DNA from 2 places in the Micromonospora sp. NPDC047812 genome. Region 1 is predicted to be linked to the other one. Evidence: predicted binding sites of a transcription regulator. Region 1 holds the regulator's gene; the other holds the start of a gene.
The links. Region 1 encodes HrcA, which represses chaperone genes, less so after heat shock. Its sites were predicted from a motif close to GGTTNGCACNCTCNNNNNGAGNGTGCNAACC; they were not measured.
Positions count from the first base shown of each region.

Region 2: the regulator HrcA is predicted to act here: its motif matches at 2,828-2,858, upstream of groES (co-chaperone GroES).

Region 1 covers NZ_JBEYRY010000015.1:57,155-65,594, reverse strand. Annotated here, with positions in the region: gene AB0883_RS29310 (16S rRNA (uracil(1498)-N(3))-methyltransferase) at 1-390, opposite strand, end outside; gene dnaJ (molecular chaperone DnaJ) at 439-1,584, opposite strand; gene hrcA (heat-inducible transcriptional repressor HrcA) at 1,658-2,680, opposite strand; gene AB0883_RS29295 (DUF4870 domain-containing protein) at 2,917-3,579, shown strand; gene hemW (radical SAM family heme chaperone HemW) at 3,620-4,843, opposite strand; gene AB0883_RS29285 (enoyl-CoA hydratase-related protein) at 4,864-5,673, shown strand; gene AB0883_RS29280 (hypothetical protein) at 5,773-6,633, shown strand; gene AB0883_RS29275 (phytanoyl-CoA dioxygenase family protein) at 6,822-7,757, shown strand; gene AB0883_RS29270 (MOSC domain-containing protein) at 7,844-8,440, opposite strand, start outside.
Region 2 covers NZ_JBEYRY010000001.1:1,208,872-1,217,311, forward strand. Annotated here, with positions in the region: gene AB0883_RS05500 (molybdopterin-dependent oxidoreductase) at 1-550, opposite strand, end outside; gene groL (chaperonin GroEL) at 663-2,309, opposite strand; gene groES (co-chaperone GroES) at 2,380-2,694, opposite strand; gene AB0883_RS05515 (methyltransferase domain-containing protein) at 2,944-4,185, shown strand; gene ybaK (Cys-tRNA(Pro) deacylase) at 4,269-4,748, shown strand; gene AB0883_RS05525 (sugar ABC transporter substrate-binding protein) at 4,942-6,039, shown strand; gene AB0883_RS05530 (ATP-binding cassette domain-containing protein) at 6,147-6,974, shown strand; gene AB0883_RS05535 (sugar ABC transporter permease) at 6,971-8,230, shown strand; gene AB0883_RS05540 (ROK family protein) at 8,259-8,440, shown strand, end outside.

The DNA of each region.
Region 1 (8,440 bases):
GACCCACTTCTCCCGTGCCCGTACGCCCCGGTCGCCGCGCCACTGCGCCACCGAGCGGGACGCCGCCCAGGGCACGATCTCGTCCACCCCGACCTCGGTCATCGCCTGCACGGCCAGCTCGCCCCGGTCGCCCTTGGCGATGCCCTGCACCACCACGAGGCGGGGGACGGACGCGTCGACGTACCCCCGGGAGGTGACCTCGAGGACGAGGGTGCCCTTGCCGACGGCCGTGATCACCGCGGACGCGGTGCCGCCCCGGCCGTCGGCGAGCAGCAGTTCCTCGCCGACGCGCAGCCGTTGCACGGTGGCGGCGTGGTGCCCCTCGGGGCCGCCCAGGGTGAGCTGGTCGACGGTGGGCAGCGACTCGACCAGGAACAGCGGCGCGGACACGACGATCAGGCTAGCCGCCCCGGCGGGCGCCGGGGCGGTCAGGCCGGGTCAGGCGTGGCCGTTGAAGGCGTCGCGCATCCGGGAGAAGAAGCCGCCCTGCTTGGTGAGCTCGGCGACCTCCTCGCCCCGGGTCTTGGCGAAGTCGCGCAGCATCTTCTCCTGGTCGGCGTCGAGCTTGGTGGGGGTACGCACGTCGAGGTGGACGTAGAGGTCGCCCCGGCCGGTGCCGCGCAGGTGCGGCACGCCCCGGGCGCGCAGCCGCAGGGTGCTGCCCGGCTGGGTGCCGGCCTTGACGTCGACCGTCTCCTCGCTGTCCAGCGTCTTGATGGTCAGCCGGGTGCCGAGGGCCGCCGCGGTCATCGGCACCGTGACCCGGCAGTGCAGGTCGTCGCCCTTGCGGGAGTAGACGTCGTGCGGCCGCTCGTGGATCTCCACGTAGAGGTCGCCGGCCGTGCCGCCGCCCGGGCCGACCTCGCCCTGCTGGGCGAGGCGGATGCGCATGCCGTCCTCGACACCGGCCGGGATCTTGACGGTCAGCGAACGTCGGGTGCGGACGCGGCCGTCGCCGGCGCAGGTCGGGCACGGGTGCGGGATGGTGGTGCCGTACCCCTGGCAGACCGTGCACGGCCGGGCGGAGACCACCTGACCGAGGAAGGTGCGCTGCACGGACTGCACCTCGCCCCGCCCGGCGCACGCCTCACAGGTGGCCAGGTGGGTGCCGGCCGCCGTGCCGGCGCCCGAGCAGGTGGTGCAGAGCACGGCGGTGTCGACGGTGATCGGCGCCTCGACGCCGAACGCGGTCTCGTGCAGGTCCAGCTCCAGCCGCAGGATCGCGTCCGCGCCGGGCCGGGTCCGCGGTCGCGGGCCCCGCGAACCGCCGGCCGCGCCGCCGAAGAACGCGTCCATGATGTCCTGGAAGCCGACGAACGGCCCGGCGCCGCCGGGGCCGCCCGGGCCACCCGCACCCCCGCCGCCGGGGGCGAGCGGGTCGCCGCCCAGGTCGACGATCTGCCGTTTCCGGTCGTCCGAGAGGACCTCGTACGCGGCGTTGATGTCCTTGAACTTCTCCTGTGCCTCCGGATCCGGATTCACGTCCGGGTGGAACTGCCGCGCCAACTTGCGGTAGGCGCGCTTGATCTCGTCGTCGGAGGCTTCCCGGCTCACCCCGAGAATGCCGTAGTAGTCCCTGGCCACTGCGTTCCGTGTCCTCATGTTCGTCTCGCGTTGCGCCGGTCGGCGGCCGGAGCCGGCCGTCGGCCCTGACTGGTCAGTTCTGGGCCAGCAGCTCGCCCACGTAGCGTGCCACGGCCCGCACCGTGGCGATGGTGCCGGGGTAGTCCATCCGGGTCGGCCCCAGCACGCCGAGGCCGCCTACGCTGGTCGTGCCCGGCCCGTAGCCGGTGCTGACCACCGAGGCGGCGCGCAGGTTGTCGATCTCGTTCTCGTCGCCGATCAGCACCCGCGTCGTGCTCGGCTCCGCCTCGCCGATGAGCTTGAGCATGACGACCTCCTCCTCCAGCGCCTCCAGGATGGGACGCAGGGAGCCCTGGAAGTCGAGCAGGCCACCGCGGGTGAGGTTGGCCGTGCCGGCCAGCGCGATCCGCTCCTCGTGCCGCTCGATCAGCGTTTCCAGCAGCACGGTGGAGAGGGTGGTCATCGCCGGCCGCAGGTGCGGCAGCGACTCCTCGACCAGCGCCTGCACCAGCGGCGGGGTCTCCGACAGCCGGGTGCCGACCAGCTTCTCGTTGACCAGCCGGCGCAGGTCCGTGACGTCGTCGGCGGGGATCGGCGCGGGCAGCTCGACCAGCCGCTGCTCGACCCGGCCGGTGTCGGCGATCATGACCAGCATCAGCCGGGTGGTGGAGATCGGCACCAGCTCCAGGTGGCGCACCGAGGAGCGGGCCAGGCTCGGGTACTGCACCACGGCGACCTGCCGGGTCAGTTGCGCCAGCAGCCGGACGGTGCGGTGCACCACGTCGTCGAGGTCGACGGCGCCGACCAGGAAACGCTCGATCGCCCGGCGCTCGGCCGGGCTGAGCGGCTTCACCCGGGACAGCCGGTCCACGAAGAGCCGGTAGCCCCGGTCGGTGGGCACCCGGCCGGCGCTGGTGTGCGGCTGGCGGATGTAGCCCTCCTCCTCCAGCACGGCCATGTCGTTGCGGACGGTCGCCGGTGAGACCCCCAGCTGGTGCCGCTCGACCAGCGCCTTGCTGCCGACGGGCTCCTGCGTGGCGACGTAGTCCTCGACGATCGCGCGCAGTACGGCGAGCTTGCGGTCGTCGAGACCCATTCTCCCCACCTCCTGTCGCACGTCGGCCCCGGCACGCGGGGGGCCGGGGCGGGCTGCTGGCACTCGACTGTAGCGAGTGCCAGTCTACGTCGGCGGGGCCGCCGGCGCGATGATCGACCTGGGGCGATCAGTCCGATCGGCGACCGTGCGGGCCCGCCGGACGGGCCCGGGGACCGGTCGTCCCACGCCGGTGTCACGCTGGTGCCGCCTTGCCGGCTGCCCCTACCGTGACCTCCATGACTGAACCACCTCGCCCTCCCGGAGCGGGGGACCCCGGCTTCCCGCCGGATCCGACCGCTCCGTCGGGGGTTCCCGGCCACGCCGGCTCCGGCGACCCCACCGCACCACTGTCCGGGGCACCCGGCCCGGGCAACCATCCTCCACCCGGTGACTATCCGCCGCCCACCGGCGACCAGCCGCCGTCGGGCGGCTACCCCCCGCCCGGTGACTATCCCCCGCCCGGTGGCTTCCCTCCGCCCGGCGGCTACGGCCCGCCGGGGGCCGGCTACCCGGCCGGTGGCGGCTACGGACCGCCGACGGGCGGCTACGCCAGCAACGACGACAAGAACTGGGCCCTGATCGCCCACTTCGGCGGCGCGGTCGGCGTGATCGTCGGCGGCGGCCTGCTCGGCTGGCTGGCGCCGCTCATCGCGCTGATGGCCCGGGGGCAGCAGTCGCCGACCGCCCGGGCGCACGCCGTCGCGGCGCTGAACTTCCAGCTCACCTGGATGATCGTCGGGGTGCTGAGCTGGGTGGTCACGCTGATCACCTGCGGGGTGCTGTTCTTCGTCCCGATGCTCGTCTGGCTGGTGCCGCTGATCTTCGGCATCGTCGGCGGGGTCAAGGCCAACGAGGGCGTGCTCTACCGCTACCCGATGACCTACGGCTTCACCAGGTGACCCGGGTCGGCCGCTCCCCCGGCCGGCCCCGGCACGCGGTTCACGGCAGCAGGTCACGGACGACCGCGTCGGCGAGCAGCCGGCCCCGCAGCGTCAGCACGGCCCGACCGGCCGCGTGTTCGTCGGCGACCAGCAGCCCGTCGGCGAGGGCCCGCGCGGCGCCGGCCCGACCGGCGTCGTCGAGGGCGGCCAGGGGCAGCCCGGAGGCGAGGCGCAGTCGGAGCATGACGTCCTCCATGTGCGCCTCGTCGGCGGTGAGCACCTCGCGGGCGAGGCCGGGCGACTCGCCGCCGGCCAGGCGCTTCGCGTACGTCGTGGGGTGCTTGACGTTCCACCAGCGCACGCCGCCGACGTGGCTGTGCGCCCCCGGGCCGAGGCCCCACCAGTCGGCGCCGGTCCAGTAGAGCAGGTTGTGCCGGCACCGGGCCGCCTCGTCGCGGGCCCAGTTCGACACCTCGTACCAGGACAGCCCGGCCGCGTCGAGGGCGGCCTCCGCGGCGAGGTAGCGGTCCGCGGCGACGTCGTCGGAGGGGTACGGCAGCTCGCCGCGCCGCATCCGGGCGGCCAGCCGCGTGCCGTCCTCCACGATCAGGGCGTACGCGCTGACGTGGTCCACCCCGGCGGCGACGACCTGGTCGAGGGAGGCGGCGAAGTCCGCCTCGGTCTCCCCCGGCGTGCCGTAGATCAGGTCCAGGTTGACGTGGTCGAACCCGGCGTCGCGCGCCTCGCGGGCGGCGGCGACGGCCCGGCCTGCGCTGTGCGTACGGTCGAGGATCGCCAGCACCCCCGGCGCGGCGGACTGCATGCCCAGCGAGATCCGGGTGTAGCCGGCGGCCCGCAGCGCCTTCAGCGACTCCGGCGTGACCGACTCCGGGTTGGCCTCGGTGGTCACCTCGGCGTCGGACGCGAGCCCCCAGGTGCGGTCGATGCCGTCGAGGATCCGGGCCAGGTCGTCGGCGGGGAGCAGGGTCGGGGTGCCGCCGCCGACGAAGACCGTGTCGACCCGGGACGGCGGCGCGTCGCCCAGCACCCGGCGGGCCAGCGCCAGCTCGGCCAGCACGGTGTCGGCGTAGTCCTCCCGGCCCGCCCCGCCGCCCAGCTCGGCGGCGGTGTACGTGTTGAAGTCGCAGTAGCCGCAGCGGCTGGCGCAGAACGGCACGTGCACGTACACGCCGAAGCCGCGCGCGCCAACGGCTCGGGTGGCGGTGGCGGGCAGCGAGCCGTCGACGGGGACGGTTTCGCCTTCTGGAAGGACGCCGGGCATGGCCACTAGTGTGCCCTTCCATGACCTCTCCCGACGTGCTCGTGCGGGCCGCCACGGCCCGTGGGGTGACCACCCTCACCCTGGACAGCCCGCACAACCGCAACGCGCTCTCCACGCCGCTGATGACCCAGCTGCTGGCCGGCCTCGCCGAGGCGGTCGCCGACGACTCCGTACGCGTGATCGTGCTCGACCACACGGGCCCGGTCTTCTGTTCCGGGGCGGACCTGAAGGAGACGGCCGCCGCGTACGCCAGCGGGACCGTGCCGGCCGGGATGCTCGGCGACGTGCTCGCGGCGGTCTGGGAGTGCCCGAAGCCGGTGGTGGCGAAGGTGGCCGGCCCGGCCCGGGCGGGCGGCCTCGGCCTCATCGCGGCGGCGGACCTGGCGGTGTGCGCGCGGGAGGCGACGTTCGCCTTCACCGAGGTGCGGATCGGCGTGGTGCCGGCGGTGATCTCCGCGACCGTGCTGCCCCGCCTGCACCCCCGCGCATCGGCCGAGCTCTACCTGACCGGCGACACCTTCGACGGCCGGCGGGCGGCCGAGATCGGCCTGGTCACCGCCGCCGTGCCGGCGGACGGACTGGACGCGGCGGTTGCGGGGTACTGCGACTCTCTGGTGCGGGGGGCACCGGGCGCGCTGGCCGGGGCGAAGCAGTTGCTGCGCCGGCCGCCCGCCACGGACCTGCGGGCGGAGATCGCCGGCCTGTCCACCCTCTCGACCGGGTACTTCCTGTCGGAGGAGGGACGCGAGGGCGTCCTGGCGTTCCGGGAGAAGCGGCCGGCGAGCTGGGTGCCGACCGACGGCGACGCCGCCTCGGGCGCCGACCGGTAACGCCGGGGGGCGCGTCGCGCCGGGCGGTCGCGGAGAACCGGTCGGACGACCCGGAAGGCACCACGAGGGACGTACGCTTGTCGGACTGTCGATCAGGGGGTGTGGGTGCGTACTCGGGCAGTCGTGGCGGGCGGCGTCGTCCTCGTCGTCCTCGCCGCGGTCGGGATCTGGATCGTCATCCGGCAGATGGGCGGGCAGTTGCGCCTCCCCCTGGCCAGCCGGACCTGCACGGTGCAGGCGGACGGGCGGGTGGCCCTGGACCCCGACCAGATGGCCAACGCGGCGACGATCGCGGCCATCGGCATCCAGCGGAAGATGCCCGAGCGGGCCGTCGTCGTGGCGCTGGCCACCGCCTACCAGGAATCCGGCCTGCGCAACCTCGCCGGTGGCGACCGCGACTCGGTCGGGCTGTTCCAGCAGCGCCCCAGTCAGGGTTGGGGCACCCCGGAGCAGATCCGCGACCCCCGGTACGCGGCCAGGAAGTTCTACGCCGCGCTGAAGAAGGTGCGCGGCTGGGAGCAGATGCGGGTCACCGACGCGGCGCAGAAGGTGCAGCGCTCGGCCTTCCCGGAGGCGTACCAGAAGTGGGCGGACGAGTCCGAGGTGCTGACCCGGGCCCTCGTCGGGCACGCCACCGGCGCGGTCGCCTGCACGGTGGGCCGCGACCCGGCGATGCGCGGCGAGGCCGCGGCGAGCGCGCTGACCCGCGGCCTGTCGTTGGACTGGGGCCTGGCCGGCGCGAGCACCGCGGCGGACCTGACGGGCCTGACGGTCCCGGCCGCCGACGAGCTGCGGGGCTGGCGGTACGCGCACTGGCTGGTCTCCCACGCCCAGGACCACGGCGTCAAGCGGGTCCGCTTCGGCGACCTGGAGTGGACGGCCCGCGACGGCACCTGGAACCGGACCGACGACACGCCGGCCACCGGGCGGGTCGTCGCGGAGGTCTTCGCCGAGGCGTAGTGGCCCCGATCTCCTTACCGGCAGTCACCGCGCAAACCGGCATTCCCCGCGATAACCCCCGACACGCATCGAAGCTGTGACCGATCGTCACCGTGCCGCTCCCTACAGTCCGGACAACGGTCGCATATCGTGCTGGGCAGTGTCCCGCCCCGAAACCAGCGGGTTACGATCGGCGGCCTGTGCCAGCAATGGTTTCGCCTCATGGGGAGGGGTACGTCGAGGTGTTCGACTACGGCGACCGGACCGGTTACGAACCGATCAGTGACACCGACCGCAAGGAGTTCCACGAGCAGGGCTTCCTCCTGCTGCGCAACGTGCTGACGGAGGACCACCGGGCGGCGCTGGAGGCGGCGGTGGACCGCGTCTACGCCGAGGAGAAGGCGAAGGGCACCACCACCAAGGACGGCACCCTGCACCTGCTGGGCTTCCTGGAGCGCGACGAGCTGTTCGGCGACCTGCTGACCCACCCGATCGCCTTCCCGTACATGTGGGGCCTGGCCGGCTGGAACATCTACACCCACCACAACCACCTGGACGTCACCCCGCCGGCGGCGGAGCCGGAGAAGCCCTACTGGGGCTGGCACCAGGACGGGTACCGGCAGAACTCGGACCCGGAGACGATGGACCCGAACCTGCCCCGGCCGATGTTCTCGCTCAAGGTGGCCTACGTCCTGTCCGACCTGTCGGAGAAGGGCCGGGGCGCCACCAAGGTGATCCCGGGCAGCCACCTGTGGAACTCGCTGCCCCGCCCGGAGGACACCTCCGTGCACAACCCGGACCCGGAGGGCACGGTGGAGATCACCGCCAACCCCGGTGACGCCTTCATCTTCGACCGCCGCCAGTGGCACTCGCGGTCGACCAACCTGTCGACCATCACCCGCAAGATGCTCTTCGTCGGCTACACCTACCGGTGGATCCGACCGCTGGACGAGCTGCACATCGACAAGGACGGCGAGTGGTGGGCCAACCGCACGCCGGTGCAGCGCCAGCTCTGCGGTGAGGGCACCCACACCGCCAACTACTGGGGCATCAACTGGGACGGCTACATCGACGACGAGATCCCGCTGCGCAAGGAGCTCAAGCAGCGCGGTCTGCTCGACCGCAGCGTGCCCTGGCTGCGCTGACCCGGTCACCCGGCGCGCGCCGGGCCGACGTCGGACGGGCCCCCTCCCCCACGGGACGGGGCCCGTTCCCGTTCATCCGCCCGCCGTCAGCTGCGGCCGGCGAGCCGGCGGCGCGCCTTCTCCCGGAGCCCGTCCGGCAGGTCGGGCGCGTCGAGCAGCCGGGGCAGCAGCTCCGGCTCCAGGCTCAACGCCCGGAACACCTCGCCGATCGTCACCCCGTGCGCGGGCCGCTCCACCACCTCGACCGGGTCCCCCGCGCCGACCTCCCCCTCGCGCAGCACCCGCAGGTACGCCCCGGGCGTCGCCCGCGCCGTGAACCGTTTGATCAGGTCGGGCACGCCCCAGAAGCCGGCGAAGGTGGTGCACGGCGTGCGCGGCTTGGTCACCTGGAGCAGCGCCGACCCGACCGCCCACTGCTCGCCGATCACGGCGCCCGTCACGTCCACCGCGTACGTGGTCAGGTTCTCCCCGAAGCCGCCGGGGCGGATGCTGCGGCCCATCTCCCCCGCCCACCAGGCCGCGTCCTCCTCGGCGTACGCGTAGACCGCCTGGTCCGGACCGCCGTGGTGGGCGCGTTCGCCGATGAAGTCGCCGGCCACCCCGTCCGCGCGCAGCAGCACCGGGCCGTCGACCGGCCGCTTGTCGATGCCGCTGCGACCGCTCGCGTCGCCCGCCCATTCCGC
Region 2 (8,440 bases), on a different contig from region 1:
TGGGCGGCGACGCGGGCGCCTCGGCGGTGGGCGACGGCGCCGGCCCCTCGGCCGTGGGCGGCGGCGCGGGAGCCACGGTGGGCGGTGGTGTGGGCGGGGACCAGGGCCACGGGTCGAGTTCGAGCGGACCGGCGACGAAGGCCCAGAGCACCGCCGCCCCGAGCCCGGCGCCGACCAGCGAGGGCAGCGCGTCGGTGGGCCCGGCGCCGGGCCGGGTCACGGCGGCGGCCACGCCGAGGGCGGCGAAGGCGGCGATGCCGGCGAGGCCGATCGCCAGCCGGCGCAGGGAGAGCACGCCGAGCAGCGCGGCGAAGGCGGCGAGCAGCAGACCCGTCCCGACCAGTAGCGCGACCTTGTCGTACGTGCCGAAGAGGGCGATGCCGAGCTGCTTGAGCGGCTCGGGCACCGTGTCGACCACGAGCCCTCCGACGGCGACCAGCGGCGCCGAACGGGGACCGGTCAGCACCGCCACCAGCTCGGCGGAGCCGATCGCCACCGCGGCGGCGGTGACCCCGGCCAGGGCGGCGTAGCCGCGCGTCGTGCTGCTCATCGGGCCAGTGTTTCCGATGCACCGGCCGGCCGGTAGTCGCGCCGGCGCCCGCGAAGGCGTCGGGGCGCACCGTCACGCGGACGGTGCGCCCCGACGAGGCGTACGGCGAGGGTCAGAAGCCCGGGCCGTGCTGGTGGCCGTGGCCGTGGCTGTGGCCGTGCCCACCGGCGGCGGCCGGCTCGGCCTTCTCCGGCTTCTCCACCACGAGGCTCTCCGTGGTGAGCAGCAGGCCGGCGATCGACGCGGCGTTGGTGACCGCGTTGCGGGTCACCTTCACCGGGTCGAGGATGCCGGCCTTCGCCAGGTCGACGTACTCGCCGGTGGCGGCGTCGAGGCCGTGGCCCCACTCCTTGCCGGCGACCTTGTTCACGACGACGTAGCCGTCGTGGCCGGCGTTCTGCGCGATCCAGCGCAGCGGCTCGACCAGCGCCTTGCGCACGATCGAGACGCCGACCTTCTCGTCACCGGTGAAGCCGAGGTCGTCGTCGAGCGCCGGCAGGATCTGCACCAGGGCGGCGCCACCGCCGGGGACGGTGCCCTCCTCGACCGCGGCCTTGGTGGCGGCGATCGCGTCCTCGATGCGGTGCTTGCGCTCCTTCATCTCGACCTCGGTCGCGGCACCGACCTTGATGACCGCGATGCCGCCGGAGAGCTTGGCCAGCCGCTCGGCGAGCTTCTCCCGGTCCCAGTCGGAGTCCGAGGCCTCGATCTCCTTGCGGATCTGCGCGACCCGGTCGGCGACCTCGCTCGACTTGCCACCACCGTCGACGACCGTGGTGTTCTCCTTGTCGACCACCACGCGCCGGGCGGTGCCGAGCACCTCCAGGCCCACCTGGTCGAGCTTGTAGCCCAGCTCGGGCGCGACCAGCTCGGCGCCGGTGAGGATCGCCATGTCCTGGAGCATCGCCTTGCGCCGGTCACCGAAGCCGGGGGCCTTGACCGCGCAGACCTTGAGGGTCTTGCGGATCGAGTTGACCACCAGCGTCGACAGCGCCTGGCCGTCGACGTCCTCGGCGATGATCAGCAGCGGCTTGCTGTTCTGGAGGACCTTCTCCAGCAGCGGCAGCAGCTCCTCGATCGCCGAGATCTTCTGGGTCGTGATCAGGATGTACGGGTCCTCCAGGACCGACTCCTGCGACTCCATGTCGGTGACGAAGTTCGGCGAGATGAAGCCCTTGTCGAACTGGAGACCCTCGGTCACGTCCAGCTCGGTGTGCAGGGCGGAGCCCTCCTCGACGGTGATGACACCGTCGCGGCCGACCCTCTCCATCGCCTCGGCGATCAGCTCGCCGATGGTGGCGTCCTGCGCGGAGATCGTCGCGACGTGCGCGATCGACTTCTTGTCGGCGACGTCGACCGCGCGGCCGAGCAGCGCCTCGGAGACCTTGGCGGCCGCCGCGTCGATGCCCCGCTTGAGGCCGGCCGGGTTGGCGCCGGCCGTGACGTTGCGCAGGCCCTCGCGGACCATCGCCTGGGCCAGCACGGTGGCGGTGGTGGTCCCGTCGCCGGCGACGTCGTTGGTCTTGGTCGCCACCTCCTTGACCAGCTGCGCACCGAGGTTCTCGTAGGGGTTGGTGAGCTCGATCTCCTTGGCGATGGTCACGCCGTCGTTGGTGATCGTGGGCACACCGAACTTCTTGTCCAGGACGACGTTGCGCCCGCGTGGGCCGAGGGTGACCTTGACCGCGTCCGCGAGGGCGTTGACACCGTGCTCGAGCAGGTGCCGGGCGTCGTCCGAGAAGCTCAGGATCTTCGCCATGAATGTCCCTTCGAAGCGTTGTCGCCCCGGCCCGGCGAGCCGGACCGGGGCGACGACACTGATCGGTTGCTTACTTCTCGATGACCGCGAGGACGTCGCGGGCGGAGAGCACCAGGTACTCCTCGCCGGCGTACTTGACCTCGGTGCCGCCGTACTTCGAGTAGAGGACGGTGTCGCCGACCTTCACGTCGACCGGCACGCGGTTGCCCTTGTCGTCGATCCGGCCCGGGCCGACAGCGAGGACGGTGCCCTCCTGCGGCTTCTCCTTGGCGGTGTCGGGGATCACGATGCCGGAGGCGGTGGTGGTCTCGGCCTCGTTCGCCTGGACCACGATGCGGTCCTCGAGCGGCTTGATCGCAACCTTGGTCGCGGTAGTCACGGGCATACCCTCCTGGGGTACTGGTTTCGTTACCGGTCGGCGCGCCGACCGGCGTCAATCTGCCACATGCCACCGGGCGGGGCCGTCGTCGCGGGTGCCGGTCCGCCTGGCGTTCAGCGCCCGGGCCACGAGGCCCGGAAGCTGGCACCCTCAGGGCGAGAGTGCTAATCGCAGGTTATTCCTCGGCTAGCACTCCGTCAAGGAGAGTGCCAACCCGGCGGCCGGCGCGTCGGGTCCGCCGACCACAATGTCCGGGTGGATCTCGACCAGCTCGCCGCCCTGCGTACGCCCGAGGGGTCGGCCGCGCTCGCCGCGGCCGCGCGGGTGGCCGGCGGCGACCCGCTGACCGCGGCGGCCGCGCTCCGCTCGACCGGGCTGCCGGCCGGCCTGGCGTCGGCCGCCCTCACCCAGGCCGAGCTGCGGCGCCGGGCCGTCGGCAAGTTCGGGCCAGCGGCGGCGGGGATGTTCCTCACCCGGGCCGGGCTGGAGCAGGCCACGCGGGGCGTCGTCGCGGCGCGGCGGGCCGAGCGGCTGCGGGCCGCCGGGGTGCGCGCGCTCGCCGACCTCGGCTGCGGCCTCGGCGCGGACGCGCTCGCCGCGGCCCGCGCCGGCATCCGGGTGTACGGCGTGGAGGCCGACCCGCTGACCGCCGCGATGGCCGCCGCGAACGCCGAGGCGGCCGGGCTGGCCGAGCTGTTCACGGTGGAGTGCGGCGACGCCACGGCGTTCGACGTGGACCGGGTCGACGGGGTGTTCTGCGACCCGGCGCGGCGCAGGGCGGGCACCGGGCGGCGGATCTTCGACCCGAACGCCTACTCCCCGCCCTGGGACTTCGTGGTCGGGCTGGCCGAGCGGGTGCCGCACACCGTCGTGAAGGTGGCGCCCGGCATCGACCACGCGCTGGTCCCGGCGGGCGCCGAGGCGGAGTGGGTGAGCGTCGACGGCGACCTGGTCGAGGCGGCCCTGTGGTGCGGCGAGCTGGCGCGGGTCCCCCACCGCGCCACCCTGCTGCGCGGCAGCCGACGGCCCCCCGTCGACGACTCCGGCGCGGGAGGGGGGCCCGCCGATCGACCGGCCGGCTCCTGCGAGCTGACCGGCTCCGGCGCCGCCGAGGCGGCCGTCGGCCCGGCGCGCCGGTTCCTGTACGACCCCGACCCGGCGGTGGTCCGCGCGCACCTGGTCGCGGAGCTGGCGGAGACGCTCGGCGCGACGCTGGCCGACCCGAGCATCGCCTACCTCTACGCGGACGCGCCGACACCGACGCCGTTCGCCCGCTGCCTGGAGGTCACCGACGTGCTGCCGTTCTCGCTCAAGCGGCTGCGGGCGTTGCTGCGGGAGCGTCGGGTCGGGCGGGTGGAGATCCTCAAGCGCGGGTCCGCCCTGGAGCCGGAGAAGCTCCGCCGGGACCTGCGACTGGCCGGGGACGAGGCGGCCAGCCTGGTGCTGACCCGGGTCACCGGGGCGCCGACGGTGCTGCTCTGCCGGCCGGTCGGGTAGCGCGCGGGACAGTTGCGCGCCGGCGTCGACGGTCCGGCCCTTTCGGCTCGCGGGTCGCGCGGGGCCGGGTTAGCTTGACCGTCATGGCGGGACAGGGCACTCCGGCGACCGCGCTGCTGACGAAGCGGAAGGTCGCCCACAGCACCCATCCGTACGACGTCTCCCCGGACGCCCCGAACTACGGCGCGCTGGTCGCGGCGGCGCTGGGGGTGCCGCCGGAGCGGGTGTTCAAGTCGCTGGTCGCCGAGGTCGACGGCGCGCTGACGGTGGCGGTCGTGCCGGTCACCGGCGAGCTGGACCTCAAGGCGCTCGCGGCGGCGGTCGGCGGCAAGCGGGCCGCCATGGCCGACCGGACGGTGGCCGAACGGGCCACCGGCTACGTGCGCGGCGGGATCAGCCCGCTCGGCCAGCGTCGGTGGCTGCCCACGGTGCTCGACTCGTCGGCGCTCGACCATCCCACCGTCTACGTCTCGGCGGGCCGGCGCGGCCTCCAGCTCCAGCTCGCCCCGCAGGATCTGGTGACGCTCACCGGGGCGACCACGGCCCCGCTGTCGACCCGCTGAGCTGCGCCGCTCCGGCGACATCGAGAGAGCGCTCCCCCATCCGGCGTCGGCCAGGTGTCAGGGACGTTGCTGAATTGTTACTGCCGACAACAAACTCGCGACCTCGGTGCTCTTGTGCCCACACCGCCGCGCGGAATACGTTGCCGGACACAACAAACCAACATCATCCCCCACCCCCGAAAGGACCCTGCTGATGCGCAAGGGCTTCCTCACCTTCGCTGCCGTGGGCCTGCTGGCCACCGGCGGCCTGACCGCCTGCGGCGACGACTCCGGTTCCGAGGCCGGCGGCTCCACCGAGAAGAAGCCGAAGATCGGCGTGATCCTGCCGGACAGCAAGTCCTCCGCCCGCTGGGAGGGCGCGGACCGCAAGTTCCTGGAGGAGGCGTTCAAGGCCGCCGGCGTCGACTACGACATCCAGAACGCCCAGGGCGACAAGACGGCGTTCCAGACCATCGCCGACCAGATGATCACCAACGGCGTCACCGCCCTGATGATCGTCAACCTGGACTCCGGCACCGGCAAGGCCGTGCTCGACAAGGCCAAGTCCCAGGGTGTGGCGACCATCGACTACGACCGGCTCACGCTGGGCGGCTCGGCCACCTACTACGTCAGCTTCGACAACGAGGTCGTCGGCAAGCTCCAGGGCGAGGGCCTGAGCAAGTGCCTGACCGACAAGGGCGCCAAGAACCCGGTCGTGGCCTACCTGAACGGCTCCCCGACCGACAACAACGCCACGCTGTTCAAGAACGGGTACGACTCGGTGCTCAAGCCGAAGTTCGACTCGAAGGAATACACCAAGGGCCCGGACCAGAACGTGCCGGAGTGGGACAACACCCAGGCCGCCACGATCTTCGAGCAGATGCTGACCCAGACCGGCGGCAAGATCGACGGCGTGCTCGCCGCCAACGACGGCCTCGGCAACGCGGCCATCTCGGTGCTGAAGAAGAACAAGCTCAACGGCAAGGTCCCGGTGACCGGCCAGGACGCCACCACGCAGGGCCTGCAGAACATCCTCGCCGGCGACCAGTGCATGACCGTCTACAAGGCGATCAAGGAGGAGGCGAAGGCCGCCTCGGACCTGGCCATCGCGGTGGCCAAGGGTGAGAAGAAGGAGACCAGCCAGACGGTCAAGGACCCGGAGGGCGGCCGGGACGTCCCGGCGGTGCTGCTCACCCCGAAGCTGATCTTCAAGGAGAACGTCAAGGACGTCATCGCCGACGGCTTCGTCACCAAGGACGAGGTCTGCGCCGGGGCGTACGCCAAGCTCTGCGCCGACGCCGGCATCAGCTGACCCGTACCCGCTTCCACGCGCACGCCGCCCGGCACGGACCCTGTGCCGGGCGGCGGTTCGCGCCGGACGGGATCCGAGACCTCCCCTCCACCTGAAGGAGACCCCCCGTGTCCGCAACCCCCCTGCTGGAACTACGCGGGATCGACAAGAGCTTCGGTCCCGTCCAGGTCCTGCGCGACGTCGCCTTCGCCGCCCACCCGGGCGAGGTGACCGCGCTGGTCGGCGACAACGGCGCCGGCAAGTCGACCCTCGTCAAGTGCATCAGCGGCATCTACCCCACCGACGCGGGCGAGTTCCGCTTCGACGGGCGGCCGGTGACCATCAACAGCCCCCGCGACGCCGCCGCGCTCGGCATCGAGGTCGTCTACCAGGACCTCGCGCTCTGCGACAACCTCGACATCGTGCAGAACATGTTCCTCGGCCGGGAGAAGCGCAGCGGCATCGTGCTCGACGAGCCGACCATGGAGCAGATGGCCGCCGACACCCTCGCCGGGCTGAGCGTGCGGACCGTGAAGTCGCTGCGGCAGCACGTCTCCAGCCTCTCCGGCGGCCAGCGGCAGACCGTCGCGATCGCCAAGGCCGTGCTCTGGAACAGCCGGCTCGTCATCCTCGACGAGCCCACCGCCGCGCTCGGCGTCGCGCAGACCGCCCAGGTGCTCGAACTGGTCCGTCGGCTCGCCGACAACGGCCTGGCCGTGGTGCTCATCTCGCACAACATGAACGACGTCTTCGCCGTCTCCGACCGGATCGCCGCGCTCTACCTCGGCCAGATGGTCGCCCAGGTGAAGACCACCGACATCACCCACTCGCAGGTGGTCGAGCTGATCACCGCGGGCCGCTCCGGCGGGCTCGGGCTCGCCGCCGCCGAGCCGGCCAACGGCGGCAACGGGCACGGCGCGGAGCCGGCCGGCAGCAACCCAGGAGGCGTCCGATGATCACCACCGTCGTGCACAAGGACGGCCCCGCGTCCGTCACACCGCCGCCCACCCTCGGCAGTCACGTCCGCAACTACGTCAGCCGGGTCCGCGGCGGCGACATCGGCGCGCTGCCCGCCGTGCTCGGCCTGGTCGTGCTCTGCACGGTCTTCTCGATCATGCAGCCGACGTTCCTCAGCGCCGGCAACTTCGCCAACCTGTTCACCCAGGGTGCCGCGGTCACGCTGATCGCGATGGGGCTGGTATTCGTCCTGCTGCTCGGCGAGATCGACCTCTCCGCCGGCTTCGCCAGCGGCGTCTGCGCCGCCATCCTCGCCAACGTCGTCACCGTGCTCGGCTACCCCTGGTACGTGGCCGTGCTCGCCGCGATCGTCACCGGCGTGGTGATCGGCACCACCCTCGGCTTCCTGGTCGCGAAGATCGGCATCCCGTCCTTCGTGGTGACCCTCGCCGGGTTCCTCGCCTTCCAGGGCATCGTGCTGATGCTGATGGAGGAGGGCGCCAACATCTCCGTCCGCGACGAGGTGCTGGTGGCCATCTCCAACCGCAACCTCCCGCCCGTCCTGGGCTGGCTGCTGGCCGCGGTGGCGGTCGCCGGCTACGCGGCCGTGCAGCTGCTGCGGCACCGTACGCGGGCCGCCCGGGGCCTGGTGACCGACCCGGTCGCGGTGGTGTTCGCCCGCATCGGCGGGTTGGCGCTCGTCCTCGGCGTCGCGGTCTTCATCCTCAACCTGGAGCGCAGCCGCAACGTCGTGATCAGCTCGCTCAAGGGCGTGCCGATCGTGGTGCCGATCATCGCGGTGCTGCTGGTCTTCTGGACCTTCGTGCTCCAGCGCACCAGCTACGGCCGGCACGTCTACGCTGTGGGCGGCAACAAGGAGGCGGCGCGCCGGGCCGGCATCAACGTGGACCGCATCCGCATCTCGGTCTTCGTCATCTGCTCCTCGATGGCGGCTGTCGGCGGTATCGTCGCCGCCAGCCGGGCCAACTCGGTGGACCCCAACACGGGTGGCAGTGACGTACTGCTCTACGCGGTCGGCGCGGCGGTCATCGGGGGCACCAGCCTCTTCGGCGGCAAGGGCCGGGTGCTCGACGCCGTCCTCGGTGGCGCGGTCGTCGCGGTCATCGACAACGGAATGGGCCTGATGGGATACAGCTCGGGGGTGAAGTACGTGGTCACCGGCGTGGTGCTGCTGCTCGCCGCGAGCGTGGACGCGTTCTCCCGCCGGCGTTCCACCGCCACCGGCAACCGTTGACCGCGCGGCACCGGAAGTGACGACGGCGATGCGCGCAGGACCGAGCCAGGACGAGATCCGTCGGCAGAACCTGGGCGCGTTGCTGCGGTACGTGCACGTGCACGGGGCCACCACCCGCGCCGAGCTCACCACCACGCTGGGGCTCAACCGCAGCACCATCGGCGCGCTGACCGCCGACCTCGCCGGCGCCGGGCTGGTCAGCGAGGGGAC